DNA from 3 places in the Candidatus Enterococcus mangumiae genome. Region 1 is predicted to be linked to each of the others. Evidence: predicted binding sites of a transcription regulator. Region 1 holds the regulator's gene; each other region holds the start of a gene.

Region 1 (10,188 bases):
TATTCCAGACTATCCGTCAAAAGGAATTATATTTAGAGACATCTCTCCGTTGATGGCTGATGGAGATGCTTATCGTGAAGCAACAAAGCAAATCGTTGATTATGCCAAAGAAAAACGGATCGATATGGTTGTCGGACCTGAAGCACGTGGATTTATCGTAGGCTGCCCAGTAGCATATGAGTTGGGTGTCGGTTTTGCGCCTGTACGTAAGAAAGGGAAGTTGCCTCGTGAAACGATCGAAGTGACTTACGGACTTGAATACGGGACAGATACATTGACATTACACAAAGATGCGATCCAACCAGGACAAAGAGTCTTGATTTGTGATGACCTGTTAGCGACAGGCGGAACGATCAAAGCGACGATCGAATTGATCGAAGAACTTGGTGGAGTTGTCGTAGGCTGTGCCTTTTTGATCGAGTTGATGGACTTGAATGGCCGTGACAAAATCGAAGGCTATGATATGATCACTTTAATGGAGTATTGATCAGAGAATCGAACAATTGAACAAACTTAACAAACATCCTTACCACGAACACACTGAAGGTTCGTGGTAAGGATGTTTGTTACTTGTGTGGAGGTGGAGAGCTTCAATTGTTCAAAGTAAGAGAAAAAAACTGTAGCAAATTGGTCGAAAAAAAAAGCAAACGACCATCGATCGTTTGCTTGGAAGGGGTTATTCATAAAAGCTTAACTACTTACTTTTTACGTGTGCCTGGAGCTGTAATAGGTTTCATGGTAGAAGGAGTCTTCATGTGTCTGACGACGTTGTGATTGACGGTATTTTTTTTCATCCCACAACATGAACCACAATGTAAACAAAGGAACAAAAACCAAAAGTGCTGTACGCAGCCCGAAATTACCAATAATAATACCTAAAAACAAAACGATCAACACTAAACCAAAACGTCTCATTGATTTCATGACATTCACCTCTTTATAGAATACGAACAAAAGTTCGTACTATTAGTATACGAACTTTTGTTCGGTTTGTAAAGAGGGAAGTTTAAAAAGAGCAAAATATTCCGTGAAAGAGGAAAAGAAGAGCTTGAGATCATGATCTCAAGCTCGCACATAAATGCTCATCGGTTGTATTGTTTTTTCTAATCAATAAATATGGCTTCGGTAAAGACCAACGACACGACCTAAGATCGATACCTCATCTAAGATGATCGGTTCTAACAGGTCATTTTCCGGTTGTAGACGGAAATGGTCTCTTTCTTTGTAGAAACGTTTGCACGTTGCTTCGTCTTCAGCAGTCATCGCAATCACGATATCGCCATTTTGAGCAGTTTCTTGTTTGCGGACAATGACATTGTCACCATCTAAGATCCCTGCGTTGATCATACTTTCTCCGCGGATCGTCAACATGAACAAACTACCTTCTTCGGACGAAAGATTTGGTGGCACTGGAAAGAAGTCAGAAGCTTCTTCGACAGCTAATATCGGTTCTCCGGCAGTTACTACACCTAGTACTGGTATCGTTGAGGGACGGATACCGATTTTTGATAATCCTTGTTGCGTCAATTCGATCGCACGTGGTTTCGTAGGGTCTCTTTGAATAAAGCCTTTTTTCTCTAATCGGGCAAGATGACCATGGACTGTCGAGGTAGAAGAGAGCTGAACGGCTTCTCCAATCTCACGGACAGTTGGTGGATAGCCTTTTTGGGTCACTTGTTCGTGAATATATCGTAAGACTTCGATTTGTCTTGTTTCAGTTTGTCGGGCCACAAGGTACACCTTCTTTCACTTGATAAGTAAATAGTACCATAGAAAATGCTTGATTTCAAACAAATGTTCGCATTAAAACCTATTGATGTAGTTGTTTTTTTTTCATTTTTTATATAAGATGTAGGAGAAGCAAAAGCAAGGAGGGATATTGTTGTTATCACCTGATAAAATCGAACGTATCAATCAGTTAGCTAAAAAAAAGAAAGCAGAAGGATTGACACCTGCTGAAGTCAAAGAGCAAGCGAAGTTACGTGAAGAATATCTAGCATCTTTTCGTTCTGGTATGAGACATCATATCGAAGGAATGAAAGTCGTAGATCCTGAAGGAAATGATGTTACACCTGACAAATTGAAAGAAATCCAGAAGCAAAAAGGTATCCATAATAGAAATGACAACTTTTAGTAAAAAAAACTAAAAGTCGTTGCTTTTTCATGGAAATTGCTATAAAATAAGAATGAGAAATATAGGTAAAAAAAACCTAAATTACAGGAGGGGTTACATTGTTTGATAAAATTGATCAGCTTGGTGTGAATACGATCCGTACATTGAGTATCGACGCAGTACAAAAAGCAAATTCAGGACATCCGGGGTTACCAATGGGTGCCGCACCAATGGCTTATGCGCTGTGGACGAAACATTTGAAAGTAAATCCTAAAACATCTAAAAATTGGGTCGATCGCGACCGCTTTGTCTTGTCTGCAGGACACGGTTCAGCGATGCTCTACAGCTTGTTACACTTAGCAGGGTACCAAGTGACGATCGATGACTTGAAACAATTCCGTCAATGGGAATCAAAAACACCAGGACACCCTGAAGTCAACCATACAGACGGTGTGGAAGCGACAACTGGCCCACTCGGTCAAGGAATCGCAATGGCAGTCGGTATGGCGATGGCAGAGGCACATTTGGCAGCGACGTACAACAAAGAAAACTTTGATGTCGTGGATCATTACACGTATGCGTTATGTGGCGATGGCGACTTGATGGAAGGCGTTTCTCAAGAAGCAAGTTCAATGGCTGGCCATATGAAACTTGGCAAATTGATCGTGTTGTACGATTCAAATGATATTTCTTTAGACGGACCAACCTCAAAAGCCTTCACGGAAAATGTTGGCGCACGTTATGAAGCTTATGGCTGGCAACATCTTTTAGTCAAAGACGGTACAGATTTAGAAGCAATCTCAAAAGCGATCGAAGAAGCAAAAGCGGAAACAGACAAACCGACATTGATCGAAGTGAAAACAGTGATCGGTTTTGGCGCACCTAACCAAGGAACTTCTGCGGTCCACGGTGCGCCGATCGGTATAGAAGGGATTCAAAAAGCCAAAGAAATCTATGGCTGGGAATATCCAGACTTTGCCGTACCAGAAGAAGTAGCGGAACGTTTCCGTCAAACGATGGTCGAAGAAGGCGAAAAAGCTGAAAATGCGTGGCATGACATGTTCGCTGCGTACAAAGAAGCTTATCCAGAATTAGCGCAACAATTTGAAGATGCGTTTGCTGGCAAATTACCAGAAAATTGGGATGCGGAATTACCAACATACGAAGAAGGCGAAAGCCAAGCAAGTCGTGTGTCTAGTAAAGAAGTCATCCAAGAATTATCAAAAGCGATCCCAAGTTTCTGGGGTGGTTCAGCTGATTTATCCGGCTCAAACAATACCATGGTGACAGCGGATAAAGACTTCACTCCTGAACATTATGAAGGCCGCAACATTTGGTTTGGTGTTCGTGAGTTCGCAATGGCATCTGCGATGAATGGGATCCAATTACATGGCGGTACACGCATCTATGGCGGGACATTCTTTGTCTTTGTCGATTACTTGCGACCAGCTGTCCGTTTAGCAGCGATCCAAAATACACCAGTCATTTATGTGTTGACCCATGACTCGGTAGCGGTCGGTGAAGACGGGCCAACGCATGAGCCAGTAGAACAATTGGCTTCTGTTCGAAGTATGCCAGGGGTTCATGTCCTACGTCCAGCAGACGGCAACGAAACACGTGCCGCATGGAAAGTAGCTATGGAATCAACAGATACACCGACGATCTTAGTACTAAGTCGTCAAAACTTGCCTGTTTTGCCATCAACAAAAGAAGTGGCAGATGACATGGTCAAAAAAGGCGCTTACGTCTTATCACCAGCAAAAGGAGAGCAACCAGAAGGCATCTTGATCGCCACTGGTTCAGAAGTAGCTTTAGCTGTCGATGCACAAAAAGTATTGGCAGAACAAGGCAAAGACGTTTCTGTCGTTTCAATGCCAAGTTTTGATTTGTTTGAAAAACAATCAGCTGAATACAAAGAAAGTGTCTTGCCAAAAGCAGTGACAAAACGTGTGGCCATTGAAGCAGCGGCTTCGTTCGGCTGGGAACGTTACGTAGGTACAGAAGGGAAGATGATCACATTCGATCACTTCGGCGCTTCTGCACCTGGAAACAAAATACTTGAAGAATTTGGTTATACCGTGGATAATGTTGTTAATGTCTACAATCAATTTTAATCAAATAATAAAAGCAGTTCGATTGGAGTGCTTGGAGATTTTTTCCAAGCCTCCAATTTTCTATTTTTTTCGACTAAACCGAATGAAAAGAGACTTATTTTTGTTGCTTTTATATTACTTTTTTATTACGTAGATATTACAAAAGCGGAATTATATAAGATTTATTTGAGTTTCAATAAAATAAAACGTATAATTTAAATGATTAAGTTTCGTTTAAGAGGAAGTTTTATTCACCGTTTCATTTGAGGAGGAATTTGAATGCAAGAGCTGAGAACCCGTAGTGCCCGACATCATAGGCCGAAAAGGAAAATGATCATTAATAAAAAAGCCATTGCACCCTTAGTGGGTACAAGCCTATTAGTTGGGCCAATGTTGGTCACAGCAACACCACAAACAGTACGAGCAGATGAACTAGAGGTAGCATCTTCTGCCAATCCACAAGCCTTTATCAATCAAATTGGCTGGGCGGCGTCTGAAGTTGCAGCAAGTAATGACTTATACGCATCGGTCATGATTGCACAAGCATTACTAGAAAGTGCTTATGGAACGTCTGGATTATCAAGTGCTCCATATTATAATCTCTTTGGAGTAAAAGGTAGTGCAGGTCAATCTGTGGTGTATATGAATACGAAAGAATTTTTGAATGGTCAATGGGTGACGATGAATGAACCGTTCCGTCGCTATTCATCTTATTGGGAATCTTTCCAAGACCATGCAAATGTTTTACGCTCAACAAGTTTTTCTACAGGAGATTACCATTACTCAGGTGTATGGAAAAGTAATACAACAAGCTATTACGATGCCACAGCGTACTTAACTGGGAGATATGCAACAGACCCAAATTATGGCAGTAAACTAAATGAATTGATCAGCACGTATGATCTGACTCGTTTTGATACACCATCGACTGGATCAACAACAACTAGTACGACAAGCACCACAACGACAAGTACAACAACCTCAACGACAACGACGACAAGCAGCAGCCAGACTTATACAGTTGTTTCTGGTGATACACTTTGGGATATTGCCCAAAAATTCGGCATGTCCGTCGATGACCTTATGGCGAAGAATGGCATGACGATGTCTAATTATTCATTATTAGTTGGTCAAGAAATCAACGTCTAAGCATTAGACCGAGTATAAAACAAGAGGGTAGGAACGATTCTGGCTCTCTTAATAATAAAGTAAACCCCGCGAAAATCGCTTCTCGTATTTTCGCGGGGTTTCTTTTATTTCGTCGCGTTTGTCTTGTATCATTTAGTCAGTTGATAGATCAAAAAAATAATAATGGCTCTTTGTCAATAAGGACTGATGAGTGCAATCAAGTGAAATCCGGAAGAAGAAGTGAACACTTCTTCTCCGGATTTTCTTCGTTATTTGACGTGAATGACTTGATTCGTCAAAAAGATTCGGATGCGCATGTTCTCAAATGATTTAAAGCCATAAGACACTCGTTTGAGTGTTTTGATGTGGGTGTTTTTTGCTTCAATTTTCCCATTAGAGTAAGGATAAATAAAAGAATGACGAATCCCTTCTTCATAGCTCAGAAGATTTTGTAGTTTTAGCCGAAATTCTTTATCTAATGTTTCTGGTAACTGATGCAAGAGAGTGAAAAATGACTCGTGGTCTTTGTCACGAAAGGCATCCGCTAGTTCATGGAACGCTTGATAGGCGACTTTCAAGGCAGTTGAAGCACTTAATAAACGGTCAAGCACCATGGCTTCTGTCAGGTAAGGATACTTTGGGGCACGAAAGCTACGCCAAGTTTTATATTCTGTGTGGTTGATATTCTTCCGATTTTGGTGAGTAAGCGCCAATGGCTTTTTAATTTCCTTGGCATTGTCCGATTGCCCGAAGCAATCAGGCGTTTCATTTCACGGACACGAAAATCTTGGAACGCTTGATTCATGTGTTTGACCACATGAAAACGATCAATGACCAGTTTGGCATGAGGAAATACTTTTTTTGTTAGTTGAAAATACGCCGCATTCATATCAGTAACTAAATAGTTGACGTCAGATGGATTCACACATGTCTGGAAATAAGTGGTCAACCGAGACAATTTTCGAGTGGGTAAGATATCAACTAATTGCCCGGTTTCCCCATCGGCACAAATAAAACTCATCTTATCTTCTGAGGATACATGGGAACGAAATTCATCGACCATCAATACTTTGGGCAGGTGGCGCTTGGCTTGTTTTGGTAAATAGGTTTTTAACGACTTCAAAATACGCGTCACCGTTGGAATAGACACCTGGCAATGCTTTGCGATAAAAGATAAGGAGACCTTTTCGGTGAGTAAAGCAATGATTTTCATTTTTACATGCTCGGCAATCGAATGATTTGGCCGAACAAAATAGCTTTGGGCTGTCCAATGGGTATGGCAGTTTCTACAGTGATAACGTTGTTTCTTCAGCCGCATGATTAGCGGTAAATGGTTGAATTGATCGAAACGAATGCAGGTCATTTTCTTGCCATTTTTGACAATGACCGTTTTCCCCTTCGAATCTCTCACGGCAGAGCCACAAGTCAAACAAGCAGAAGTAGGAGGAGCTAACACTGCGTCAATAACTAAAGTATTGGTTTGATGGAACGTTTCGTAAGAAACATCTTGGATGGTTAAATATTTATCTGTTAATCGGAGCATTTTTTTGATAGAATTTTCCATAGAGCATATCGTCCTCTCAGTTGTTTATTTTGTGGTGATTTAATCATACTAGAGAACGATATGTTTTTTAATACCCAAAAAGAAAAAGTGGGCTGACGAATCAGAATTGATTCATCAGTCCACTTTATTATAGAGCCATAATAATTTGCGTTATTCATTTTTGACCTTTTTTTTTGCATGATTTAGGAATAAACACTCGCAGACACAAGACTTTTGTATTATGATGAATAGAGAAGCAAATGAAGGGGGAAAAAACATGACACAGATTTATCAGTCGATCACAGAATTGATCGGTAAAACACCTATCGTTCGATTAAACAATATGGTTCCAGAAGGAGCTGCGGATGTTTTTGTTAAATTAGAATTTTTCAATCCAGGTGGTAGTGTGAAAGACCGGATTGCATTGAATATGATTGAAAAAGCAGAACATGACGGTTTATTAAAACCAGGCGATACGATCATTGAACCGACTTCAGGTAATACTGGTATCGGATTAGCAATGGTTGGTGTAGCCAAGGGATATCATGTGAAGCTTGTGATGCCTGAAACGATGAGTATTGAACGCCGTTTATTGATGAAAGGCTATGGCGCTGAGCTTGTTTTGACTCCAGGAACTGAAGGAATCAGTGGTTCAATCAAAGAAGCCAAACGTTTAGCAGAAGAAAACGGCTATTTCTTACCTCTGCAATTTGAAAACCCGGCGAATCCAATGGTTCATGAAAAAACGACAGGTCCAGAAATCCAAGAAGCATTTGGTGTAAACGGTTTAGATGCATTTGTCGCAGGTATCGGTACTGGCGGTACGATCACTGGAGCAGGGCACGAATTGAAACGAATCAATCCATCACTTAAAATCGTGGGGGTTGAACCAGCAGAATCTGCTGTCTTAGAAGGAAAAGAACCTGGGCCACATAAAATCCAAGGTATTGGTACTGGCTTTGTACCGGATACGTTAGATACGAATGTATACGATCAAGTCGTATCAGTATCAAGTGAGCAAGCAATGATCACTGCTCGCCGAATGGGTCAAGAAGAAGGGATCTTAGTCGGCGTTTCAGGTGGAGCCGCAGTGGAAGCAGCCTTGAATGTAGCCAAAGAGTTGGGCGCTGGGAAAAAAGTTTTAGCTGTTATTCCAGACAACGGAGAACGTTATTTGTCTACTCCTCTATATCAAGAAATGTAAAAGAATAATCGAAAAATATGAATAAAAAGTGTAAAATAATGGTGTAACATCCGTTATTTTACACTTTTTTTGTCTAAAATTGGTTAAATTATAAAATTCTTTCCTTTTTCTCTCCATAATATGTAGATTTAAAAAAATAAAAATAGTATGATAATACAAGAACAATAAGGTGGGGTTTTGTTTATATGGAAAATAAAAAAGTAGAAGCGGCAATCGAGCAATTAAAAAAAGAAAATATTCGCATTACGCCGCAAAGATATGCAGTTTTACAGTATCTGATCGAACATCGCTCACATCCGACTGCAGATGAAATCTACAAAGCGCTAGAACATCGATTTCCTAATATGAGTGTTGCTACGGTTTACAATAATCTACGGTTATTTACATCGATCGGCTTTGTTCAGGAAATGAAGTATGGTGATGCTTCAAGCCGATTTGATTTTAGTTCGCAAAGACATTATCATGTGATTTGTCAAAATTGCGAGACGATTGTTGATTTTCATTATCCTGGTTTAGAAGATATTGAAATGGCCGCGGGACGCTTGACTGATTTTGAGATCCATGATCATCGATTAGAATTATATGGATTATGCCCGAATTGTAAAAAATAAATTGGATAGTCAATAGAAGCATCGCTAAGGTCGAGAGACTTTGTCGATGCTTTTGTCTTTTTCTTTCCTATCTAAAGAAATACTTCGATAACGAATGCGTTTTAGAAAAAGTGTCTTATAATTAAGAAAAATCCCAAAAATTTTATTCTATTTTTTTAAGATTTCTTATTCCTTCACAAGCGATTGGTTATTCGTTACTAAAATCACAAAAAGAACGTTTATTTATCAGCTTTTTGAAACACGAATGCGCAAGAAACGACAAGCGTCTTCTTGTGAATTCACAAGCATAAAACTGTTGAAGCCGTTTTAATTTTGCTATAGTTAAAAATGTCAAAGGACAAAACGTTTATCGGAGGGACACACATGAAAGTAGTAGTAATCGGCTGTACCCATGCAGGAACAGCGGCAGTAAAAAGTATCTTAAAAAACAACCCAGAAGCAGATGTAACTGTTTATGAGCGTAATGACAATGTCTCATTTTTATCTTGTGGGATCGCATTGTATGTCGGAGGCGTCGTAAAAGACCCAGCAGGCCTATTTTATTCAAACCCTGAAGAATTAGCTTCTCTAGGCGCGAAAGTGAAAATGGAGCATGATGTGACTGATGTTGATACGGAAAACAAACAAGTGACAGCGAAAGACTTAAAAACTGGCGAAACTGAAACAGTTTCTTACGACAAATTAGTGATGACAACTGGTTCATGGCCAATCATCCCACCAATCAAAGGGATTGAATCTGAAAACATTCTTTTATGTAAAAACTATAACCAAGCAAACGAAATCATTGCAAAAGCAGAAGATGCGAAAAAAGTAGTCATCGTTGGTGGTGGATACATCGGAATCGAATTAGTTGAAGCGTTTGTTGAATCAGGCAAACAAGTAACGTTGATCGATGGTTTAGATCGTATTTTGAATAAATATTTAGATAAACCATTTACAGACGTATTAGAAAAAGAATTAGTTGACCGTGGTGTGAATTTAGCTTTAGGTGAAAACGTTTCTGAATTCATTCCAGACGAAAACGGTAAAGTGAAACAAGTAACTACCGCTAGTCAAACATTTGATGCGGATATGGTCATCTTATGTGTTGGTTTCAGACCAAATACAAAATTGATCGAAGGTAAAGTAGAAACATTACCAAACGGCGCAATCAAAGTAAATGAGTACATGCAAACAAGTGATCCAGATATTTTTGCAGCTGGAGATTCAGCAGTTGTCAACTATAACCCAAGTGGTACTCAAAACTATATTCCTTTAGCGACAAACGCTGTCCGTCAAGGTTTATTAGTAGGGAACAACTTGACAGAACAAAAAATGGCTTATCGTGGTACACAAGGGACTTCTGGTTTGTACTTGTTCGGTTGGACGATCGGGTCAACCGGTGTTACAAAAGAAAGTGCGCCAATGAATAACTTGGATGTCCAAGCAACATTATTCGAAGACAACTATCGTCCAGAATTCATGCCAACTACTGAAAAAGTCATGATGGAACTTGT
Region 2 (10,188 bases), 380 kb from region 1:
ATGAGATTGCCGCGTGGGATGCGAATAAAGTTTATGTACAAGGAAATCGAGTGACATATAACGGTATCGTTTATGAAGCACAATATTGGACACAAAACAATATTCCAAGTGAATCTGGGTTATACGGTCCTTGGAAACAGGTTGGATAAAATATTAAATAATAGTTAATAACAAAAAGCTACGTGAATTGCTCACGTAGCTTTTTTCATCGTTCAATGATTCAAGCGAATAAGTTGTTATCAGCTAAAATCTCTCTATTAATTCAAAATAAAAATCGCGTAATTCAAGATGGATGCGAAAAATACCCATAAATAATAAGGGATCGTCAACCACATTGCTGCGCGGTTGTGCAACCATAAATGATACAGCAAAGCGGTTAAGAAAATCATCAATAAAGTGATATCGATAGCAGAAATCAAAGTATTTTCAAGATTGAAGAATATAGCCGACCACAAAAGGTTGAAGATGAGTTGGATAGTAAAGAGCCAGAGTAGTCTAGTACGATGTTTCTGATTTTGTGTATTTAAAATGAAGTACAATGAAATACCAATTAAAACATAGAGGACTGTCCACATTGGGCCAAAAATCCAACTAGGTGGTGCAAAAGCTGGGAGTTGTAATGAGTAATAATAGCTTCCTGGGTTACCACTAAGGATACCAGATAAGAAACCTAAGGCTACGATTCCGATAATACAAACCCATAAACGATAATCTTTTAATCGATTCATAGTGTATGTCATAAGATAAACTCCTTTCTTTAAACAGTTTACCACAACATTTTATAACAACACCTATTAATGCTTGTGTATTTTTTAAGTTATTTTATTTTTAGCTAATATAGCAACCATTTTGCTAGGTAGTAGACTTGAACGATTCTTGATTCCCTTTTAAAAATGGTTTAAACGTTGATATATTAGCGTTGTTGCAATACCGTACATTGGATTTTAAATTTACCAACTTGACTAAAAAAAGAAAAGAAAACGATTAAATAACTCTAATTTCTTTTATAAAATGTTATATTATTATTGTCTGTCTGATATCATGGATTTTGTAATCGATTACGAAAAATAGGGAAATGAATTAGTTGAATGGGGAGAGTTTGAAAAAGATGAAGAAAAAAGGGTTAAAAAGAGTATTAGCTGGAGCAGCTTTATGTAGTTTGCTAGTTGCACCTTTATTTTTGAATGAAGAGCAAGGGGCAGCAACAGAACAAACAATTCGCGCAACACCTGATTTTGGTGTAGGGCAAGGAATCGAGTGGCCAGAACAAGTTGTCGCACCGTTCGTGGATATCACTGCTTACACTTCAGATGCAGAGCTATCGAATAAGGGTGCCTTGAATATGGCGGCGATCGCAAGAGAAACCGGTCAACGTTTCTTTAATCTAGGATTTATGCAAGCAAGAGGAATCAAAAATGGTAAAGTTGATTGGGCTTGGGGAAGTTTTGCTGGATTAAGTGAAAGTGACAGCGATCAATGGCAATACGAAGGAATCAAACAATCGATCCGTGAATTAAGAGAAGTAGGCGGAGATGCTGCGGTATCATTCGGTGGATTGAATTCCGGTGCATTCTGGGAAGTAACGCAAGATGAAGACATGCTTTATGATGCCTACATGGAAGTGATCCAAGGGTATGGTTTTACACGCATCGATTTTGATGTAGAAGCAGCAGCAATGGGATATCACGAGAATCTAGCAAATGCAAAAGCAGTAAAACGTCTTCAAGATGCGACTGGTGTTGATGTTACTCTGACACTGCCAGTTATGCCGACAGGTTTGATTTCAACCGGCTTAGCTGTATTACAAGCATATTTAGAAGCAGGCGTGGATTTAACAAATGTTAATATCATGACGATGTGCTATGGATCTAGCGTTCCAGATTATGCACAAGGTTCATTAGATGCAGTCGATAATACAATGGTCCAACTGAAAAATCATTACAAGCAGTATGCTGGTAAAACATTGACTGATGAGCAAGCATATGCCAAGTTAGGTACAACACCTTCTGTCGGATTTGAGAATGAACAACATCCTTACTTTACAACAGACATGTTCAATCTAGTCGTACAACATGCAAAAGAACGTAAAATCGGCATGGTTTCTTACTGGTCAATGAACCGTGATGCAAAAGTAGACGGCGGGCAAGGACAAGTGAAAAATCAATATGAGTTCTTAACGGTTGGTCAAAGATTCACAGATAATTCCGAAATGCCGGAAGATACGCAAAAACCATCAACACCAACAAATCTGAGCTCAGATTTTATTACAACACAACGCGCACGTATCAATTGGACAGCATCAACAGACAATGATCGCATCGCTCGCTATAACCTAAAATTGACAGGCGCAGGCGAAACAGTTGCAGCGACAACAATGGCTGTTTCTCATACATTTGAAAAATTAAAGAGTAATACGACATATACAGTGGAAGTCATCGCGGAAGATCGTTCTGGAAATCTTTCAGATGCAGCAACCTATACTTTTACAACACTTGAAGAATCTGAATCAACTCTTCCAACTTGGGATCCTACAACGATTTACTTAGGTGGGGAACGTGTTACATACGAAGGATTGATTTATGAAGCAAGATATTGGACACAAAATGATATCCCAAGTGAATCAGGACCTTATGGCCCCTGGAAACTTGTAACTAACTAATAGATAAATTTCATATTACTCTATAGATAAAAATGATGATATTTTATAATTTTTACTAATCGCTCGGATTTTTGATCAAGATTCAAGTTATTATTTAAATAGATGAATAAGATAGAAGAGTGCATGAAGTGCTCTTCTATTTTTTTTGAAAAAACATATTTTATTTTAAATATTAAGAAAATATTAATTATAGAACAGGTGTACTTTTAATTAATGCGAGTTAAATTACTAAGAAAACGTTGATAAAACAATCTTTTTTAATGTATTTGGAATTTGTATTCAGTCGAACAAAATTATAAAAGCATAACGTTTGTTTTATATTTAGAAAACGTTTACAATGAACCTATCAAAAAGAGGAGGTTCAATTATGAAAAAGTTTAGTGTTATGATGTTTGTTGGTATTGTTATGTTAGGTTTGTTTGGTTTCGGAACATCGGGTTACGCACATGGTTATGTAACATCTCCAGGTAGTCGTGCTTATTTTGGTACAGCTGCTGCAGGAAATTTAAATCAGAACGTTGGTCGTGCGCAATGGGAACCACAAAGTATTGAAGCGACTAAAAATACATTTATCGATGGTAAAATCGCTAGTGCTGGTGTCAGTGGATTTGAACCTTTGGATGAACAAACAGCAACGCGCTGGCATAAAAGTGTAATCAATCCTGGTTCATTGAATATCACTTGGAACTTGACTGCACAACACCGTACGAGTACTTGGGACTACTATATGACGAAATCAGGTTGGAATCCAAATCAACCATTGAAATTCAGCGATTTTGAATTGATTGCAAAAATCGATGATAAAGCAACGATTCCACCAAAAACAGTGAACCAAACAATCACTGTGCCTCAAGACAGAAAAGGCTACAACGTGATTTTAGCTGTTTGGAATATTTCAGATACAACAAATGCATTCTATCAAGTTATCGATGTCAACGTCCAATAGGCAATACTTAAAGAGAAACCTTTTTAACTGATCATATAAAAGAACACCAATGAAGAGACTATTCGTTTTCGCTTCATTGGTGTTTATTTTTCCGTTCATGATCTCATTTTTTGGCTAAGCCTCGCTTGTATTGTATGATAGAAGTAAGGATAACAAAAATGGACGGATCACGGAGGAAATCAAATGAAAAAATTTTTACGAAAATCTAAGAAAAACAAAGACGTGATTGAGGACGCTGTAATCAAAAATGAAGAACCAAAATTGGAAGAAACATTCGAGCAAACACCTGAGGAAGAGAAAGAATTTGCTTCTTTTTTTGCAGAGACGATGAAAAGACTTCCTCAAAAAACATCTGCAATTATTTTACGGAGTTTTGATTCATCAAAAAGCCGAGCAGAACAAACATTAGCAAAAAGCAAAACACAATTTGATCGTCTATTTGAAGAGTTTTTAAAAGGAGTAGACGAACCATTACGGAAAAAATGTCATGCGACGATCCATGCAGCATCATTGACTGCGGCGATCATCGGTTGTTCGCCGATTCCTTTTTCGGATGCTTTCTTACTTGTACCTGTCCAGTTGACGATGATGGGACGTCTCCACAAGTTGTTCGGGCAATCGTGGTCGGAATCTTTAGGTAAAAGCGTATCAAAAGAATTGATCGTTGTTAGTCTTGGAAGAAGTGCAGTAGGCAATATCATCAAAGTCATCCCGGCGGTGGGAACAGTGGCCGGGGCTGCGATCAATGCAACCGTTGCTAGTACGATCACGGAATCCCTCGGTTGGATCACAGTAAAAATGTTGAATGATGGCGAAGATATCTTTGATGACGTGATGTCTTTCAAAGGCCAAGTGCAAACATTGTTTACTTTATTGAAACGTAAAAAGCAAATGAAATAAGGCATGATCGGAAATAATTTGATACAAAAAAATAAGCATTTTCCTCTGAAATAGTTTTATCCTATTTTATAGAGGAAAATGCTTATTTTTATAAATTGAGGGGGTTGCTTATTTTTTTGTTAATTTCACGACGACTTCACAACGAGCAGTCTGCGGGAACATGTCGACGGATTGTAAATACTCTACTTGGAATACCTTCGCTAATTGGACGAGGTCTCTCGCCAAAGTCGAAACATTACATGAAATATAAACTAATTTCTGCGGAGGGTTTTTTAAAATTGCGTGGATCAACTGCTCGTCCAAGCCAGTACGTGGTGGATCAACAATGATCCCATCCGGTCGAAATCCTTCATTCAACCACTTGGGTAATAGCTCTTCTGCAGTTCCTACTTCGTAGCGCGTATTGTGGTAACCTAGGCGTTCTGCATTTTTTTGAGCATCTGCGATGGCTTGGGGGATCGTATCCATTCCGCGAACTTCTTTTGCTTTGTTTGCCACACTCAAACCGATTGTTCCCACGCCACAATAAGCATCTACGATCGTTTCTTCAGGTTGGATAGCCAAAGCTTTGATTCCTTCACCATATAAAACTTCAGTTTGTTGAGGATTCAACTGGAAAAATGCACGAGGTGAAAGATCAAATGTTACTTCATTGATCCGTTCTTCGATTGCTTCTTTCCCCCAAAGATGCTTCGTTTCGTCGCCCATCACAAGGGAGGTCTTCAAAGGTTGGACGTTTTGCATGATCGAAACGACTTCAGGTAGTTGTTGATTGATTTCACGAATCAGCGCATTTTTTTGTGGGAATTTTTGACTTCTAGTAATAAAGACCACTTGCAGTTCTCCAGTCTGGACCCCAACTCGGACCATGATCGTACGGAAAATGCCACTATCAGCGCGTTCGTCATAGATCGGTAAGTCGTACTTGTTCAACAAATCAACGACTGTATTCATCACTTTTTGCGTTGCAGGTTCTTGAACTAAACAGTCAGTGATCGCCACCAAGTGATGCGAATTTGCCTGATAAAGTCCAGCTTCGATTTTGTCTGTTTGTTTATTTTTTCTTAATTGGAATTGCGCTTTATTACGATAACGCCAAGGATCGTCCATTCCGATCGTCGGTAGCAATGGATAATCACGATAGCCGGCGGGTTTGAATTTTTCTAAGGACTGTAAAAGCAAATCTTTTTTGAAATCGAGTTGTGCATGGTACGCTAAATGCTGCAATTGGCAACCGCCACATTCATAGTAGACTGGACACGGAGCAGTCACGCGGTCAGTACTCGTTTTTTTGACTTTGACCAATTGTCCTTCTGCGTAGCGAGGAGTTGCTTTAGTGATTTTTACTACGACTTCTTCTTTCGGAAGGGCATACGGAACAAAGACGATCATGCGTTTAAAATAGCCGATTCCTTCTCCGTTGATCCCTAAACGTTTGATTTTTAATGTGATCGTTTGGCCGTTTTTAACAATTGCTTCTGGCATAGGTATCTCCCTTTTTATCATTATGTGGCTATATTCTACCATATTATAGCGAAAGTTGGGGATTTTCTATGTTATGATAGGAATATATGTTCGAGGAGGGATAAGTTGCTTTCTATCACAAGAATCAGTAAAGGCAAAGGGCCTTTTTATCAAGTTGATCTATCGGATGGCGAAGTACTACAAGTCTCAGAAGATATTTTAGTACGCTATCGTTTATTAAAAGGGCAAGAATTAACAAAAGATAAATTAGCAGAAATCAAAAAAAGTACAGGGTATGATTTTGGTTTACAACAAGCATTGAATTATTTGAGTTACCAACTCCGAACAGAAAAAGAGATTCGGATCTATTTAAAAGATAAAGAGGTCGGGCAAGAAGATCGACATAAGATCGTTGAAAAATTAAAAGAACTAGGTTTAGTAAATGATTTAACTTTTGGTGAAAGTTACGTGCGAACGAATATGCGTTTGAGTGATAAAGGACCGAAAAAATTAGCACAGCAAATGCAACAAAAAGGGCTCTCGCCAGAAGTGATCGAACAGTCATTAAGCCAGTACCCATTTGAAGAACAGGTAGAAAATGCCCGACAAACAGCGGAAAAGACTTACGAAAAAAACCGTGCAAAGAGTCAAAAAGATTTATTACGGAATATCCAACAGAAATTGATGACAAAAGGGTTTACCAATGATGTGATCCAAGAAGCCATGCAAACATTGCCGCAAGAAACGGATCCAGATACTGAGTACGAGCGCTTAGTGCAACAAGGGGAGAAAATCTGGCGTAAGAATAGCCGTTTTGAACCTCAAAAAAGAAAGATGAAAGTAAAGCAGAGTCTCTATCAAAAAGGATTTGATTTTGAGATGATCCAACGCTTTATTTTAGAAAAGGAAGAAGAAGCAAGTGAGTAGAGAATGGGAAAACTGGTCTTCAGAAAAAACAAAAGAATTTCAAGAACGGTTCATCGAATGGTATGAACTTGAGAAAAGGAATCTGCCTTGGCGATACAATCAAGATCCTTATCGTATTTGGATATCAGAAATCATGTTGCAACAAACTCGAGTCGATACAGTTATTGATTATTTTTACCGCTTTATGGAATGGTTCCCCACCATTGAAGCATTGGCGCAAGCACCAGAAGAGAAACTATTGAAAGCTTGGGAAGGCTTAGGTTATTATTCTCGGGCAAGAAATATTCAAGCCGCTGCCAAACAGATCATGGAAGACTTTGACGGAAAAATGCCGCAAACGCCGGAAGAAATCAGTACATTGAAAGGGATTGGCCCATATACGACAGGAGCGATCGCGAGTATTGCTTTTGATTTACCTGAACCAGCGATCGATGGGAATGTGATGCGTGTCGTGAGTCGCTTGTTCTGTATTGAAGAAGATATTGCGAAGGCATCGAGCCGGAAAGTGTTTGATCAAGCAATGAGAAAAATCATTGACGAAAAACATCCAGGTGAATTCAATCAAGCGATGATGGATCTAGGATCAGCAATCTGTACCCCAACTTCTCCGAAATGTGAAGAATGCCCGATCCAAGCATTCTGTTTAGCAAAGGAAAAAGGAGTCCAAACTGCTTTTCCTGTCAAGACGAAAAAAGCGAAACCGCGAGATGTTTACTATATTTGTGCAGCAATCGAAAATTCTGCAGGCGCGTATTATTTTGAACGGAGAGACCAACAAAAATTACTTGCTGATATGTGGACATTTCCAATGGTAGAAGTGACGAAAGAAGAATATGAAAAACTTCAGACAAAATGGCAAGCGATGAATGAAATCAGTTTGTTCGATGAAGCTCTAGTGGCTGAAGAAACTTCAGCCTTGCCTTTTGTCCAAGCTGATAAAGTCGTGTGGCAAAAGCGCCACTTAGGCGAAGTGACGCATATCTTCAGTCATTTGAAATGGCATGTTTTACTATTTTACGGTCGGTTACCTAAGAACGAAGAAGACTTGTCAGAGAGCGGAAAACAAACACAGTGGTTGCTCCCAACCTCGTTTGAAGAAGTGGTTTTTCCAAAAGTGCAAATGAAGCTAGTCCAGCAGCTCGATAAAAATCGAAACAATAGTAATCCTTTCTAGGCAAAGATGATTTTTATTGCTATAATAATTACGATGTCGGTGTAATGAACACCCCAACACAAAGCACAAAATGTTGCTAAGGAAGGATTGCGATGGGAGTTCCAAAAGAAGGAGAGTTTGTAACGATCCAAAGTTATAAACACGACGGCAAATTGCATCGAACGTGGCGTGATACTATGGTATTGAAAACAAGCGAACACTCAATGATCGGTGTCAACGATCATACTCTTGTAACAGAGTCTGATGGCCGACGCTGGGTGACGCGAGAACCAGCGATTGTATATTTTCATAAAAAATACTGGTTCAATGTAATAGCAATGATTAGAGAAAAGGGGGTTTCCTATTATTGTAATCTGGCTTCACCTTTTTTATTAGATGAGGAAGCATTAAAATATATTGATTATGACTTAGATATCAAGGTTTTTCCTGATGGCGAGAAGCGCTTGTTAGATGTCGATGAATATGAGATGCATAGTCAAATGATGAATTATCCAAGTGATATTGACTTCATTTTAAAAGAGAACGTGAAGATTTTGGTTGACTGGATCAATAATGGAGATGGCCCTTTCTCAGAAGGCTATATTGATATTTGGTATGACCGTTACAAGCAATTGTCGCAAAAGTAAACGAAAACAGTAAGCAAATGAAGTAATCTTCATTTTGCTTACTGTTTTTACTTGAGTGCGTCATAAAGTCTTTTTCATATTGACGTGTTGAATGCCAGCATCTTCAAAGATCTCGCCATATGGATGATAATCGAGTTTTTCATAAAACGGGATAGCTGACAATTGAGCGCCTAATTTTACCGTATCAAATCCTTGTTTTTTTGCGAAATCTTCCGCTTCTCTGATGAGTATTTGACCAAGTCCTTGTTGACGGTATTGGGCAAGGATCGCCATACGCTGTACTTTTATCTGACCATTTTCAAGTGGGAGTAGCCGTACGGTCCCTTTTGCCTCCTGTTCATCTGAATAAAGAACGAAATGGATACAGTATGCCTCGTCTTGATCGATTTCTCGTTCTGGAGGAACCCCTTGCTCGCCAACGAAAACTTGGTTTCTGATACTTACAGCATCAAGATAAATCGCACTCATCGTATCTTTTGTATGAACTACTTTCATCAAACAGCCACCTTTCTTTCCAGTAGTATACTGTAAAGTGATTGGAATGGAAAGTGCATAAAATAAATTAAAAATAACAGATTTTTTTAAAAGAATGTTATATACTAGCATAAAAAGGAAAGAAGGGAATTATTTGTTCGATAAATTAAGACAATCAAAGTTAATGTTTTGGTCGTTTGAGTTGTTGATTTTAGCAACGTTGATCTTGGTCTCCTCAAAAATCAACTTTATCTTCCAACCAATCGGAACATTCTTCTCCACATTATTTGCACCAGTCTTGATTGCTGGTTTTTTATATTATATTTTAAATCCAATCGTTGAATTACTGATGAAAACCAAAATGAAACGAATCTGGGCAGTCGCCATTGTGCTGTTGTTACTAGTAGCTGCTTTGGTTTGGATCTTGTTAAGTGTGATACCAAGTTTAGTGCAACAGATTTCTTCTTTGGCTTCGAACACGCCTAATTTTATTCGCCAAGTAGAGACTTGGTTATCAGAAGTTGCTCAATGGTCGGTATTCAGAGATGTGGATATCAATAAGTACTTTGAACAATTGGATATTTCGTATGGCACGATCATCCAACAATTTTTAAGCGGCTTATCCAACAGCTTAGGGTCGATCGTTGGGACGATTGCTTCAGCAACTATCGTTATTATCACCGCACCATTCATTCTATTTTATATGCTAAAAGACGGTGAAAAGCTTGTCCCGAATATCAAGCGTTTCTTCCCGGAAAAGCGAAGAGAGCAAATCGTTGAATTATTAGGACAGTTAAATAAGACGCTAGCTAATTATATTAGTGGGCAAGCAATCGAATGTTTATTCGTTGGGACATTTACTTTTCTAGGTTATTTTGCAATAGGGGTCGATTATGCTTTTCTTTTCGGTGTGATTGCTGGGTTGACTAACCTTATTCCTTATTTAGGACCATATTTAGGATTAGCTCCTGCCTTTTTAGTCACAGTATTCAATGATCCGTTTAGAGCATTATTATGT
Region 3 (10,188 bases), 400 kb from region 1:
AAAACACATAGAAATACTAAAATGTGCTTTTTTATGATTGAAAATGTTCGTTATTGTTGACAAATGTTTTGAATGCGATTACAATTCGTGTTGTCATATAAATAGCATAAAAGAAGGTAGGGGAAGAAATGCTAAAATTACCGAAAGATTTCATCTTTGGCGGTGCAACAGCGGCATATCAAGTAGAAGGTGCAACGAAGGAAGGCGGAAAAGGTGAAGTTGCGTGGGATGAATTTTTAGAGAGGCAAGGAAGATTCAGTCCAGATCCAGCAAGTGATTTTTATCATCAATATGAAAAAGATATTGAATTATGTGAGAAGTTTGGGGTGAACGGGTTACGCTTATCGATTGCCTGGAGTCGTATCTTTCCAGAAGGTACTGGTAAAGCCAATGAAGAAGGTGTTGCTTTTTACCATAAAGTTTTTGCTTCATGCGAGAAACATGGTGTAGTGCCTTTTGTGACACTCCATCATTTTGACACACCAAAAGTTTTATTCGATCAAGGAGATTTTTTGAACCGAAATAATGTAGAAGCGTTTGTTGAATATGCTAAATTTTGTTTTGAGGAATTTAAAGAAGTTCGGTATTGGAGTACTTTCAATGAAATTTATCCGGTAGCAACGAATCAGTATCTACTAGGAATATTCCCTCCCGGTATTACCTATGATTTTACAAAGATCATTGCTTGCCTACACAATATGATGTATGCGCACGCAAGAGTAGTGAATTTGTTCAAAGACAATGGGTATGAGGGGGAAATCGGTGTTGTTCATTCCTTAGAAACTAAATATCCAGCATCTGAATCTGAGGAAGATCAACATGCAGCTTTTTTAGATGATGCATTATCGATTCGTTTTCTATTAGATGCCACTTATTTAGGCTATTATTCAAAAGAAACACTTTCGGCACTTGTTGAGATTTGTGAAGCAAATGGAGCAAGCTTTGACTTTCCTGAAGAAGACTTGATAGAAATGAAACGTGCATCCGATCGCAATGATTATTTAGGGATAAATCATTACCAGTGTCACTTTGTCAAAGCGTATCATGGAGAAAATGCGATTCATCATAACGGGACTGGAGACAAAGGAACTTCAGTTTATAAAGTCAAAGGTATTGGTGAACGGATTTATAAAGAAGGGATTCCAAGAACTGATTGGGATTGGTTGATCTATCCTGAAGGGCTATATGATTTATTGCTACGGATCAAGAAAGATTATCCCCACTACAATAAAATTTATATTACTGAAAATGGGATGGGGTTCAAAGACCAATTCGATGACGGCGTGATCATGGACCAACCACGGATCGACTATTTAAAAGTCTACTTAGAATCGTTGAGTCAAGCAATTTCTGATGGTGTCAATGTGAAGGGATATTTTTTATGGTCACTAATGGATTTATTTTCTTGGTCAAATGGCTATAACAAACGCTATGGGCTATTCTATGTCGATTTTGAAACGCAAAAACGCTACCCGAAAGAATCAGCCTATTGGTATAAATTTGTGAGTGAAACAAAGACAATCATTTAAGTTGGAGGAATGAAAGATGAATAAAGAAGAGTTACAAATGTTAGGTTTTGAGATCGTGGCATACTCAGGAGATGCACGAAGTACATTATTAACATTATTAAGGGAAGTTCGTCAAGGCAAGTTTGATCGTGTAGAAGAAGCGCTGAAGGATGCAGATGAAAACTTGACGTTGGCGCACAATTCACAAACTAAAATCTTGGCTGAAGAAGCTTCGGGTAAAGACATGGATATGGGGTTTATTTTTATCCATGGACAAGATCACTTGATGACTACTCTATTGCTAAGAGATTTGATCCAAGATTTTATTGAGCTTTATAAAACAAATAATCACTAGGAGTGAAAAGCATGAATGGGATTATCAAGCAAATCGAAAAGGGTAAACCAATCTTTGAGAAAATCTCACGTAATATATATTTGGGTGCAGTAAGAGATGGTTTTTTAACAGCGATGCCAGCGATTTTATTTTCAAGTATCTTTATCTTGATTGCGGCAGTCCCTGAGATTTTTGGTTTTCAGTGGCCTGAAGATGTATCGACATGGTTGTGGAAGATCTACAATTATTCGATGGGGGTTGTCGGCATTTTAGTATCCACAACTACTGCACGCTGTTTGGCTGAATCGATGAACCGAAGAATGCCAAAAAACAAAATCATTAATACTACCTCAGTGATGTTGGCTTCTTTAGTTAGTTTCCTTTTATTGAGTGTCTCACCGATCGAAGGTGGTTTTTCTACAGAATATATGGGAACAAAGGGTTTACTGGCTTCGTTTATCGCCGCATTTATTACCGTTAATATTTATAAATTTTGTGTTCGAAAAGACATCACGATCAAGATGCCAAAAGAAGTGCCTGGAACGATTTCTCAAACATTCAGAGATATTTTTCCGTTTTCCTTTTCTGTATTTGCGGCAGTGTTGGTCGATCTAGCTGCGCGTAGTTTTTTTGGAATTTCGTTTGCAGAAGCAATCATCACATTATTGCAACCATTGTTTACTGCTGCGGATGGTTATTTAGGAATTGCTGTGATATGGGGAGCAATGGCATTTTTCTGGTTTGTCGGAGTGCATGGTCCATCAATTGTTGAACCTGCGATTGCCGCAATTATTTATGCGAATGTTGAAACAAACTTACAGCTGTTCAATTCAGGAGAACAAGCTTCTCACGTATTGACTGTTGGTCTAGGAAATTTCGTGGGAACGATGGGTGGCACTGGTGCAACATTAGTTGTTCCATTTATCTTTTTGTTGTTTGCGAAATCGAAACAATTAAAAGCAGTGGGGAAAGCTTCCGTGATTCCAGTCAGTTTTGCAGTGAATGAGCCATTATTATTCGCCGCACCAATGATTTTAAATCCTTATTTCTTTGTTCCGTTTTTAGTGACTCCGATTGTAAACGTTTGCTTGTTTAAGTTTTTCGTTGATGTGTTTGGGATGAATAGCTTTATGTATGTCTTACCTTGGGCAACGCCGGCTCCAATTGGTTTAGTTTTAGGGACAGGGATGGGGGTCTTAGCTTTTGTATTAGCTGCCCTGTTGATTCTCGTAGACTTTGCAATTTATTTCCCGTTTTGTAAGGCATATGATGCGACTTTAGTTGACCAAGAAGCGCAACAAGCGGAGAAAGTAGAGTCGGAAGAAAACGAAACGAAAGTGACTGTTACAATTCCAAGTAACCAAGTTCTTGCAACGGAGAATGCTGATTTAGTGGAAACAGGAAAGGAAATTAACGTATTAGTTTTATGTGCAGGTGCAGGAACGAGCGCAATGCTTGCCAATGCCCTGAAAGAAGGTGCAAAAGAATTTCATGCACCAATCAGTGCCTTAGCAGGTGCTTACGGCTCTCATTATGAAATGATGGCAGATTTTGACATGATCGTTTTGGCGCCACAAGTCCAATCTTACTATGAAGACATTAAGGAGGATACAGATCGTTTAGGTATCAAATTGATTGCTACAAAAGGTGCAGAATATATTGGTTTGACTAGAGATCCTGAGAAAGCGGTAAGGTTTGTTTTAGATCAATTTTAAATCAAAGGAGAGATCGTAGGATGAACAAAGTTAAGGGTTGGCTTGTGTTGGTCATAGGGTTGCTTGTGTCATTAGCAAGTCTCATATTCGGAACAAATCAAGGGGAGGCGAAAGAATTGATTCGCGGAGCAGATGTTTCGATTTTAGCTGATATGGAAAAATCCGGAGCGTCTTATTACGAAAATGGTGTAAAAAAAGATGCCTTGCAAATTTTAAAAAATAATGGGGTCAATTATGTTCGTTTGCGATTATGGCAAAACCCACATGATGAGCAGGGAAATTCTTACGGTGCAGGCACAAATGACTTGAAAACAACGATTGCTTTGTCAAGACGCGCAAAAAATTTAGGGTTAAAAGTGTTACTTGATTTTCATTATAGTGATTTCTGGGTCGATCCAGGCAAACAAAATGTCCCTAAAGCGTGGAAAGAGTATAATTTTGAACAACTTGACACGGCCTTATATGATTATACGAAAAGTGTTTTGACGGAGATGAAAAACAACGGCGTATATCCTGACATGATCCAGATCGGAAATGAATTAAACAGTGGGATGCTTTGGCCTGATGGGAAATCATGGGGGGAAGGTGGAGGAGAGTTTGATCGTTTGGCGACTTTCTTGAAATCAGGGATTCGTGGAGTGAGGGAAACGCAACCTGTTGATACTCCAATCATGCTCCATTTAGCCGATGGTGGAGATACGGATGCCTTTACTTGGTGGTTTGATGAAATTACGAAACGCGGGGTAGATTACGATTTGATCGGTCTTTCCTATTACCCTTATTGGCATGGTTCAATGAATGCATTACAAACGACGATGAACATGATCAGTGCACGATATGATAAAGAAGTCAACGTGGTAGAGACTGCGTATGGACACACGACTGCCAATGCGGATAATATGCCAAATGCTTTTGGACCAGAACAAGAAATTGCAGGAGGTTATGCGGCAACACCAGCAGGTCAACGAGAATATTTAAATGATTTGGTGACACGCATTCAAACGGTGCCAAACGAAAAAGGAAATGGCTTTTTCTATTGGGAACCTTTATGGTATAACGGCAATGTCTCTTGGGCAACAGCTGCTGGAATGAACTATTTGGGTGTACAATCTCAAACAGGCAATGAGTGGGACAACCAGGCGATGTTTGATTTCAATGGACAAGCACTTCCTAGCTTAAAGGCGTTTCAAGAAGCAGGAAGACAGCAAAATATTCTCAAAAATCCAAGTTTTGAACTTAATGGCTTCACGAATACACCGGCGAACTGGTCTGTGTGGCGAGGTAATGGTGCAGCAATCGATACGTTTAAAACTGAAACTGGTGGTTTTTCCGGAACGTACAAAGCAACATTTTGGGATGACCAAGCGTATCAAATGTCGATGTATCAAACGGTTAATGGATTAAGCAAGGGAAACTATACATTAACTGCTTATACGATGGCAGGTGGAGAGTTGAGCACTAGTCAGTTGTATATCAAAAATCATGGTGGTAAAGAGCTGAATGCTACGATCAGTAAAAGTGGCGAATGGACAAAGGTGATGATCGAAGATATTCCAATTACTTCTGGTACGAGTGAAATTGGCATTTATGTCAATGCCAAAGCGCAAGGATGGGTATCGATTGATCATATAACATTAGCTAAAAATCAATAAAAAGAAACTCCTGAAAATATCTGGTTTTTCCAGATGTTTTCAGGAGTTTTGTTCTTCGATTAGATATCCAACACCTTATCCAAAAAGTCTTTCGTCCGTTCGTTTTGTGGATTTTCAAAGATTTGTTGTGGTGTGCCGTCTTCAAGGAAGTTTCCGCCATCAATGAACATCACGCGGTTAGCGACTTCTTTTGCAAAGCCCATTTCGTGGGTTACGATGACCATTGTCATGCCTTGTTTGGCTAATTTTTTCATTACGTTCAGCACATCGCCGACCATTTCTGGGTCCAAGGCTGAAGTAGGTTCATCAAACAACATGATGTCAGGGTTCATTGCTAACGCACGAGCGATGGCAACCCGTTGTTTTTGTCCGCCAGATAAGTTATCTGGGTACATATCTTTTTTATCTTCCAAACCAACAGTTTCAAGTAATTTGATTGCTTTTTTCTCTGCTTCATCACGTGACAACTTCTTCAAGTCCATAGGTGCCAAAATGATGTTTTCCAAAACAGAAAGGTGCGGGAAAAGATTGAAATGCTGGAACACCATACCAATGTGTTGTCTCACTAAGTTGATGTCTGTGTTTTTATCCATCAAATGAGCGCCATCGATGATGATATCACCAGATGTCGGATCTTCTAAGCGATTTAAACAGCGTAAAAAAGTACTCTTTCCTGAACCGGAGGGGCCAATCACGCAGACGACATCGCCTTCGTTGATTGATACGTTGATGTCATTTAAGACTGTGTTGTCTCCGTATTTTTTTACAAGATGTTCGACTAAGATTTTTTCTGTCATCTTATTTCACCTTCTTTTCTAAAACTTTCGCTAATTTTGTCAATGCAGTGATCAAAATCAAGTACATCACTGCGATGATCAAGTAGACATACGTACTTTGTGTAGTACGAGCAACAATGATCCGTCCAGTTTGTAACAATTCGACTACACCGATCGCTGAGATGATCGTCGTATCTTTCAATGAGATAACGAATTGATTGACGAAAGATGGGATCATGATTTTGAATGCTTGCGGTAAAATGATTTTTTGCATCGTGCGGTTATAAGAGAGACCTAAGCTTCGGGAAGCTTCCATCTGTCCAGTAGGGACTGCGTTGATCCCACCACGTACGATCTCTGCGATATAAGCACTCGCATTTAAGGTCAATGTAATGATCCCGGCGATAAAGTCAGGAATCGTAAAGCCAACGATACTTGGTAAACCGAAAAAGATGAAGAAGGCAAGTACCATCATCGGAACGCCGCGAATGATATCTACATAGATGCTGGCAACTGTTCGCAATGCACGGACTGGTGACACGCTGAATAGTCCGAAGATCACACCGACGACTAAAGCCAAGGCAAATGAGATCAATGTTAATAGGATCGTTTGCCATAAACCTTTTAATAATGCTTTATAGTTGTTTTGGATCAAGCCAGTCAATGTTGACTCATCAACAGCTGGCGCTTCTTCGCTGTCGTCTGTCGAGATGAATTCATTGATGATCTCGTCATATTGGCCAGTGCGTTTTAGTTCTTTTAATCCTTCGTTGAACATTTGTAATAATTCAGGGTTTTCGCCTTTTTTCACTGCGAAACCATAAGAGCCGCCAGTTTCTCTTTCAATCGGTGTTTCTAACTCTTGCCCATTTTTGATGGCATAACCGATTACTGGGTAGTCGTCCATCATGGCATCGATTGCGCCGACTCTTAAACTATCGTATAACTGATCTGCGGCATCGAAATATTTGATTTCGTAGCCATATTTATCTTGATTTGCGACTAAGAAGTCTGCACTTTCGGTCCCAACTTTTGCACCGACTGTTTTTCCTTCTAAGTCTTCATAAGAATTGATTGAAGTATTGCCTTTTTTGACTGCGATTTGGATGCCGCTTTGGAAGTAAGGATCTGAAAAATCAAACGTTTTTTTACGTTCATCTGTAATCGTCATCCCTGCAATCATCCCATCCGCTTGTCCAGATTCCAATGCTTGTAGTGCAGCAGAGAAACCACGGAAGTCCATACGGATATTGAAGCCGTGCATTTCTGAGATAGCTTCCATCAAGCTGACGTCGATTCCTACATATTCACCATCTGCATTTTGGAACTCAAATGGTGCAAAGGCTGAATCACTTGCGATAACGTAAACGTCTTTTTTAGGTTCTATTTTTTGCATCGTCTCGCTACTTGATGTCGTTGATTGCGTCTCGTCAGCTTGCACAGGTGTGTACAGTGCGAATGTAACAAGTCCTGTCATTATGAAAAGGAATGTCTGTAACATGTTTCTTTTTTTCATAGATAACCTCCTATAAAAATTTCGATAATTTCCAACATTAATACATTATAGGCGAAAAGATATTCTTAACACAAGATTCCGACAAAAAATAATTCAAAAAAGTAGCGATTTGTTACATGTTATGTAATAAAATCTAACATGAACCTTGCGAGGCAGATTTACAATAAGATCTGAAACTTTCAATTGGCGAAAGTATGTTCGCCGTGGTATAATAGAGAAACAAGGAATGCCTTTGCTTTCCTTTTCTTTTTTGTTGAAAAGAGAGAAGGAATGAACGAAAAGGAGGACGAAGAATGATTGAAAGAGATACCTCCCGCCATTTTGAGTTGGTGTCAAAATACCAACCTGCTGGAGATCAACCAGAAGCGATCAACCAATTGGTCGAAGGGATAAATGATGGTAAAAAAGCACAGATTTTACTAGGGGCGACCGGAACAGGGAAAACCTATACGATTTCTAATCTGATCGAAAAAGTCAATAAACCGACTTTGATCATTGCACATAATAAGACGTTAGCTGGGCAATTATATGGAGAATTCAAAGAGTTCTTTCCAAACAATGCGGTCGAATACTTTGTTTCTTATTATGATTATTATCAACCAGAAGCCTACGTTCCTTCAAGTGATACGTACATTGAAAAGGATTCAAGTGTCAATGATGAAATCGATAAATTGCGTCACTCTGCCACCAGTTCTTTATTAGAACGAAATGATGTGATCGTGATTGCCTCAGTCTCTTGTATTTTTGGTTTAGGTTCACCTTTTGAATACCAAAAACAAGTGGTGTCGATCAGACAAGGGGCGGAGATGGATCGTAATCAATTGATAAGAGATTTGGTCAGCATCCAATTTGAACGAAATGATATTGATTTTCAGCGCGGTCGTTTTCGAGTGCGCGGTGATGTCGTGGAGATCTTTCCAGCTTCAAGAGATGAACGTGCGTTGCGCGTTGAGTTTTTTGGGGATGAAGTGGAACGGATTCGAGAAGTGAATGCCTTGACTGGGGAAGTGTTAGGTGAAACTGAACATGTAGCCATATTCCCGGCAACTCACTTTGTGACGGATGATAATCATATGGAACATGCGGTCGCAAACATCAAAGCAGAGCTTGAGCAACGTTTGACCGTCCTACGTAATGAAAACAAGTTATTAGAAGCACAACGTTTAGAACAGCGAACGAATTATGACATTGAGATGATGTTAGAGATGGGTTATACCTCTGGGATCGAAAATTATTCTCGACATATGGATGGACGTAAAGAAGGCGAACCGCCTTATACGTTATTAGATTTCTTCCCTGAGGATGCGTTGATGGTCATTGACGAGTCCCATGTGACGATGCCACAGATCCGTGGCATGTATAATGGAGACAGAGCGAGAAAACAAATGCTTGTAGACTATGGTTTCCGTCTACCGTCTGCACTAGATAATCGTCCGTTACGTCTGGAAGAATTTGAGCAGCATGTCAATCAAATCGTCTATGTCTCTGCGACACCTGGGCCATACGAATATGAACAAACAGATACGGTGATCCAACAAATCATTCGACCAACTGGATTACTAGATCCAGTGATTGAAGTGCGACCGATCATGGGTCAGATCGATGACTTAGTTGGTGAGATCAATGAACGAGTGGAAAAAGACCAACGGGTATTCGTGACTACATTGACGAAAAAAATGTCAGAAGATTTGACGGATTACTTCAAAGAGTTAGGGATCAAAGTGAAATATCTGCATAGTGATATCAAGACTCTGGAACGGACAGAGATCATTCGTGATCTTCGTTTAGGTGAATTTGATGTCTTAGTCGGTATCAACTTATTACGTGAAGGGTTAGATGTCCCTGAAGTTTCATTAGTCGCGATCTTGGATGCAGATAAAGAAGGTTTCTTACGAAGCGAACGCTCATTAGTCCAAACAATTGGACGTGCTGCACGTAATGCAGAAGGTAAAGTAATTATGTATGCGGACAAAGTGACGGATTCCATGCGTCTAGCTATGGATGAAACGTCAAGACGTCGCAGCATCCAACAACAATACAATGAAGAACACGGGATCGTTCCGAAAACGATCATCAAAGAGATTCGCGACTTGATCTCGATCACGAAGGAATCAGAAGATGATGCGAAAGAAACGGTTCAAGTCTCTTATGAAGAAATGACAAGAGAAGAAAAAGCAACATTATTGATGAAGTTAGAAAAAGAAATGAAAGATGCAGCGAAAGCTTTGGATTTCGAGACCGCAGCCAATGTGCGTGATATGATTCTTGAACTAAAAGCATCTGAGTAGGAGGAAGTCATATGGCTAACGACAAAATTATTATTCATGGCGCAAGGGCGCATAATTTGAAGAATATCGATGTGACGATTCCACGAGATAAGTTCGTGGTCGTCACCGGATTATCCGGTTCAGGAAAAAGTTCACTTGCTTTTGACACATTGTATGCAGAAGGGCAAAGACGGTATGTGGAAAGTTTATCTGCCTATGCGCGTCAATTTTTAGGTCAAATGGACAAACCTGATGTCGATAGCATTGATGGCCTCAGTCCAGCGATCTCGATCGATCAAAAAACGACAAGCAAGAATCCTCGTTCAACTGTTGGAACAGTCACAGAGATCAATGATTATTTGCGTTTATTATTTGCCAGAGTCGGTCATCCGATCTGTCCCAATGACCATATCGAGATCA

Evidence for each region. Region 1 encodes LexA, which represses DNA repair genes until DNA is damaged. Its sites were predicted from a motif close to CNAACANNTGTTNG; they were not measured.
Region 2: recX (recombination regulator RecX) is a predicted target of LexA. The motif match lies at 6,070-6,083, and genes of this name have one in related genera.
Region 3: uvrB (excinuclease ABC subunit UvrB) is a predicted target of LexA. The motif match lies at 7,689-7,702, and genes of this name have one in related genera.

The regions. Positions count from the first base shown of each region.
Region 1 is NZ_CP147250.1:2,628,282-2,638,469, forward strand. Features, by position in the region: gene DOK79_RS12560 (adenine phosphoribosyltransferase) at 1-487, shown strand, start outside; gene DOK79_RS12565 (hypothetical protein) at 706-924, opposite strand; gene lexA (transcriptional repressor LexA) at 1,108-1,731, opposite strand; gene DOK79_RS12575 (DUF896 family protein) at 1,883-2,134, shown strand; gene tkt (transketolase) at 2,233-4,227, shown strand; gene DOK79_RS12585 (glucosaminidase domain-containing protein) at 4,486-5,355, shown strand; partial or broken gene DOK79_RS12590 (ISL3 family transposase) at 5,604-6,898, opposite strand; gene cysK (cysteine synthase A) at 7,155-8,081, shown strand; gene DOK79_RS12600 (Fur family transcriptional regulator) at 8,267-8,692, shown strand; gene DOK79_RS12605 (FAD-dependent oxidoreductase) at 9,056-10,188, shown strand, end outside.
Region 2 is NZ_CP147250.1:2,244,609-2,254,796, forward strand. Features, by position in the region: gene DOK79_RS10705 (carbohydrate-binding protein) at 1-149, shown strand, start outside; gene DOK79_RS10710 (TspO/MBR family protein) at 258-728, opposite strand; gene DOK79_RS10715 (fibronectin type III domain-containing protein) at 1,109-2,659, shown strand; gene DOK79_RS10720 (lytic polysaccharide monooxygenase) at 3,027-3,605, shown strand; gene DOK79_RS10725 (YcjF family protein) at 3,789-4,505, shown strand; gene rlmD (23S rRNA (uracil(1939)-C(5))-methyltransferase RlmD) at 4,614-5,990, opposite strand; gene recX (recombination regulator RecX) at 6,096-6,896, shown strand; gene mutY (A/G-specific adenine glycosylase) at 6,889-8,070, shown strand; gene DOK79_RS10745 (nucleoside tri-diphosphate phosphatase) at 8,163-8,696, shown strand; gene DOK79_RS10750 (GNAT family N-acetyltransferase) at 8,757-9,191, opposite strand; gene DOK79_RS10755 (AI-2E family transporter) at 9,325-10,188, shown strand, end outside.
Region 3 is NZ_CP147250.1:3,023,727-3,033,914, reverse strand. Features, by position in the region: gene lacG (6-phospho-beta-galactosidase) at 129-1,529, shown strand; gene DOK79_RS14370 (PTS lactose/cellobiose transporter subunit IIA) at 1,546-1,863, shown strand; partial or broken gene DOK79_RS14365 (PTS transporter subunit EIIC) at 1,875-3,150, shown strand; partial or broken gene DOK79_RS15535 (lactose/cellobiose PTS transporter subunit IIB) at 3,246-3,557, shown strand; gene DOK79_RS14360 (glycoside hydrolase family 53 protein) at 3,578-5,209, shown strand; gene DOK79_RS14355 (amino acid ABC transporter ATP-binding protein) at 5,269-6,006, opposite strand; gene DOK79_RS14350 (amino acid ABC transporter substrate-binding protein/permease) at 6,008-7,501, opposite strand; gene uvrB (excinuclease ABC subunit UvrB) at 7,795-9,789, shown strand; gene uvrA (excinuclease ABC subunit UvrA) at 9,801-10,188, shown strand, end outside.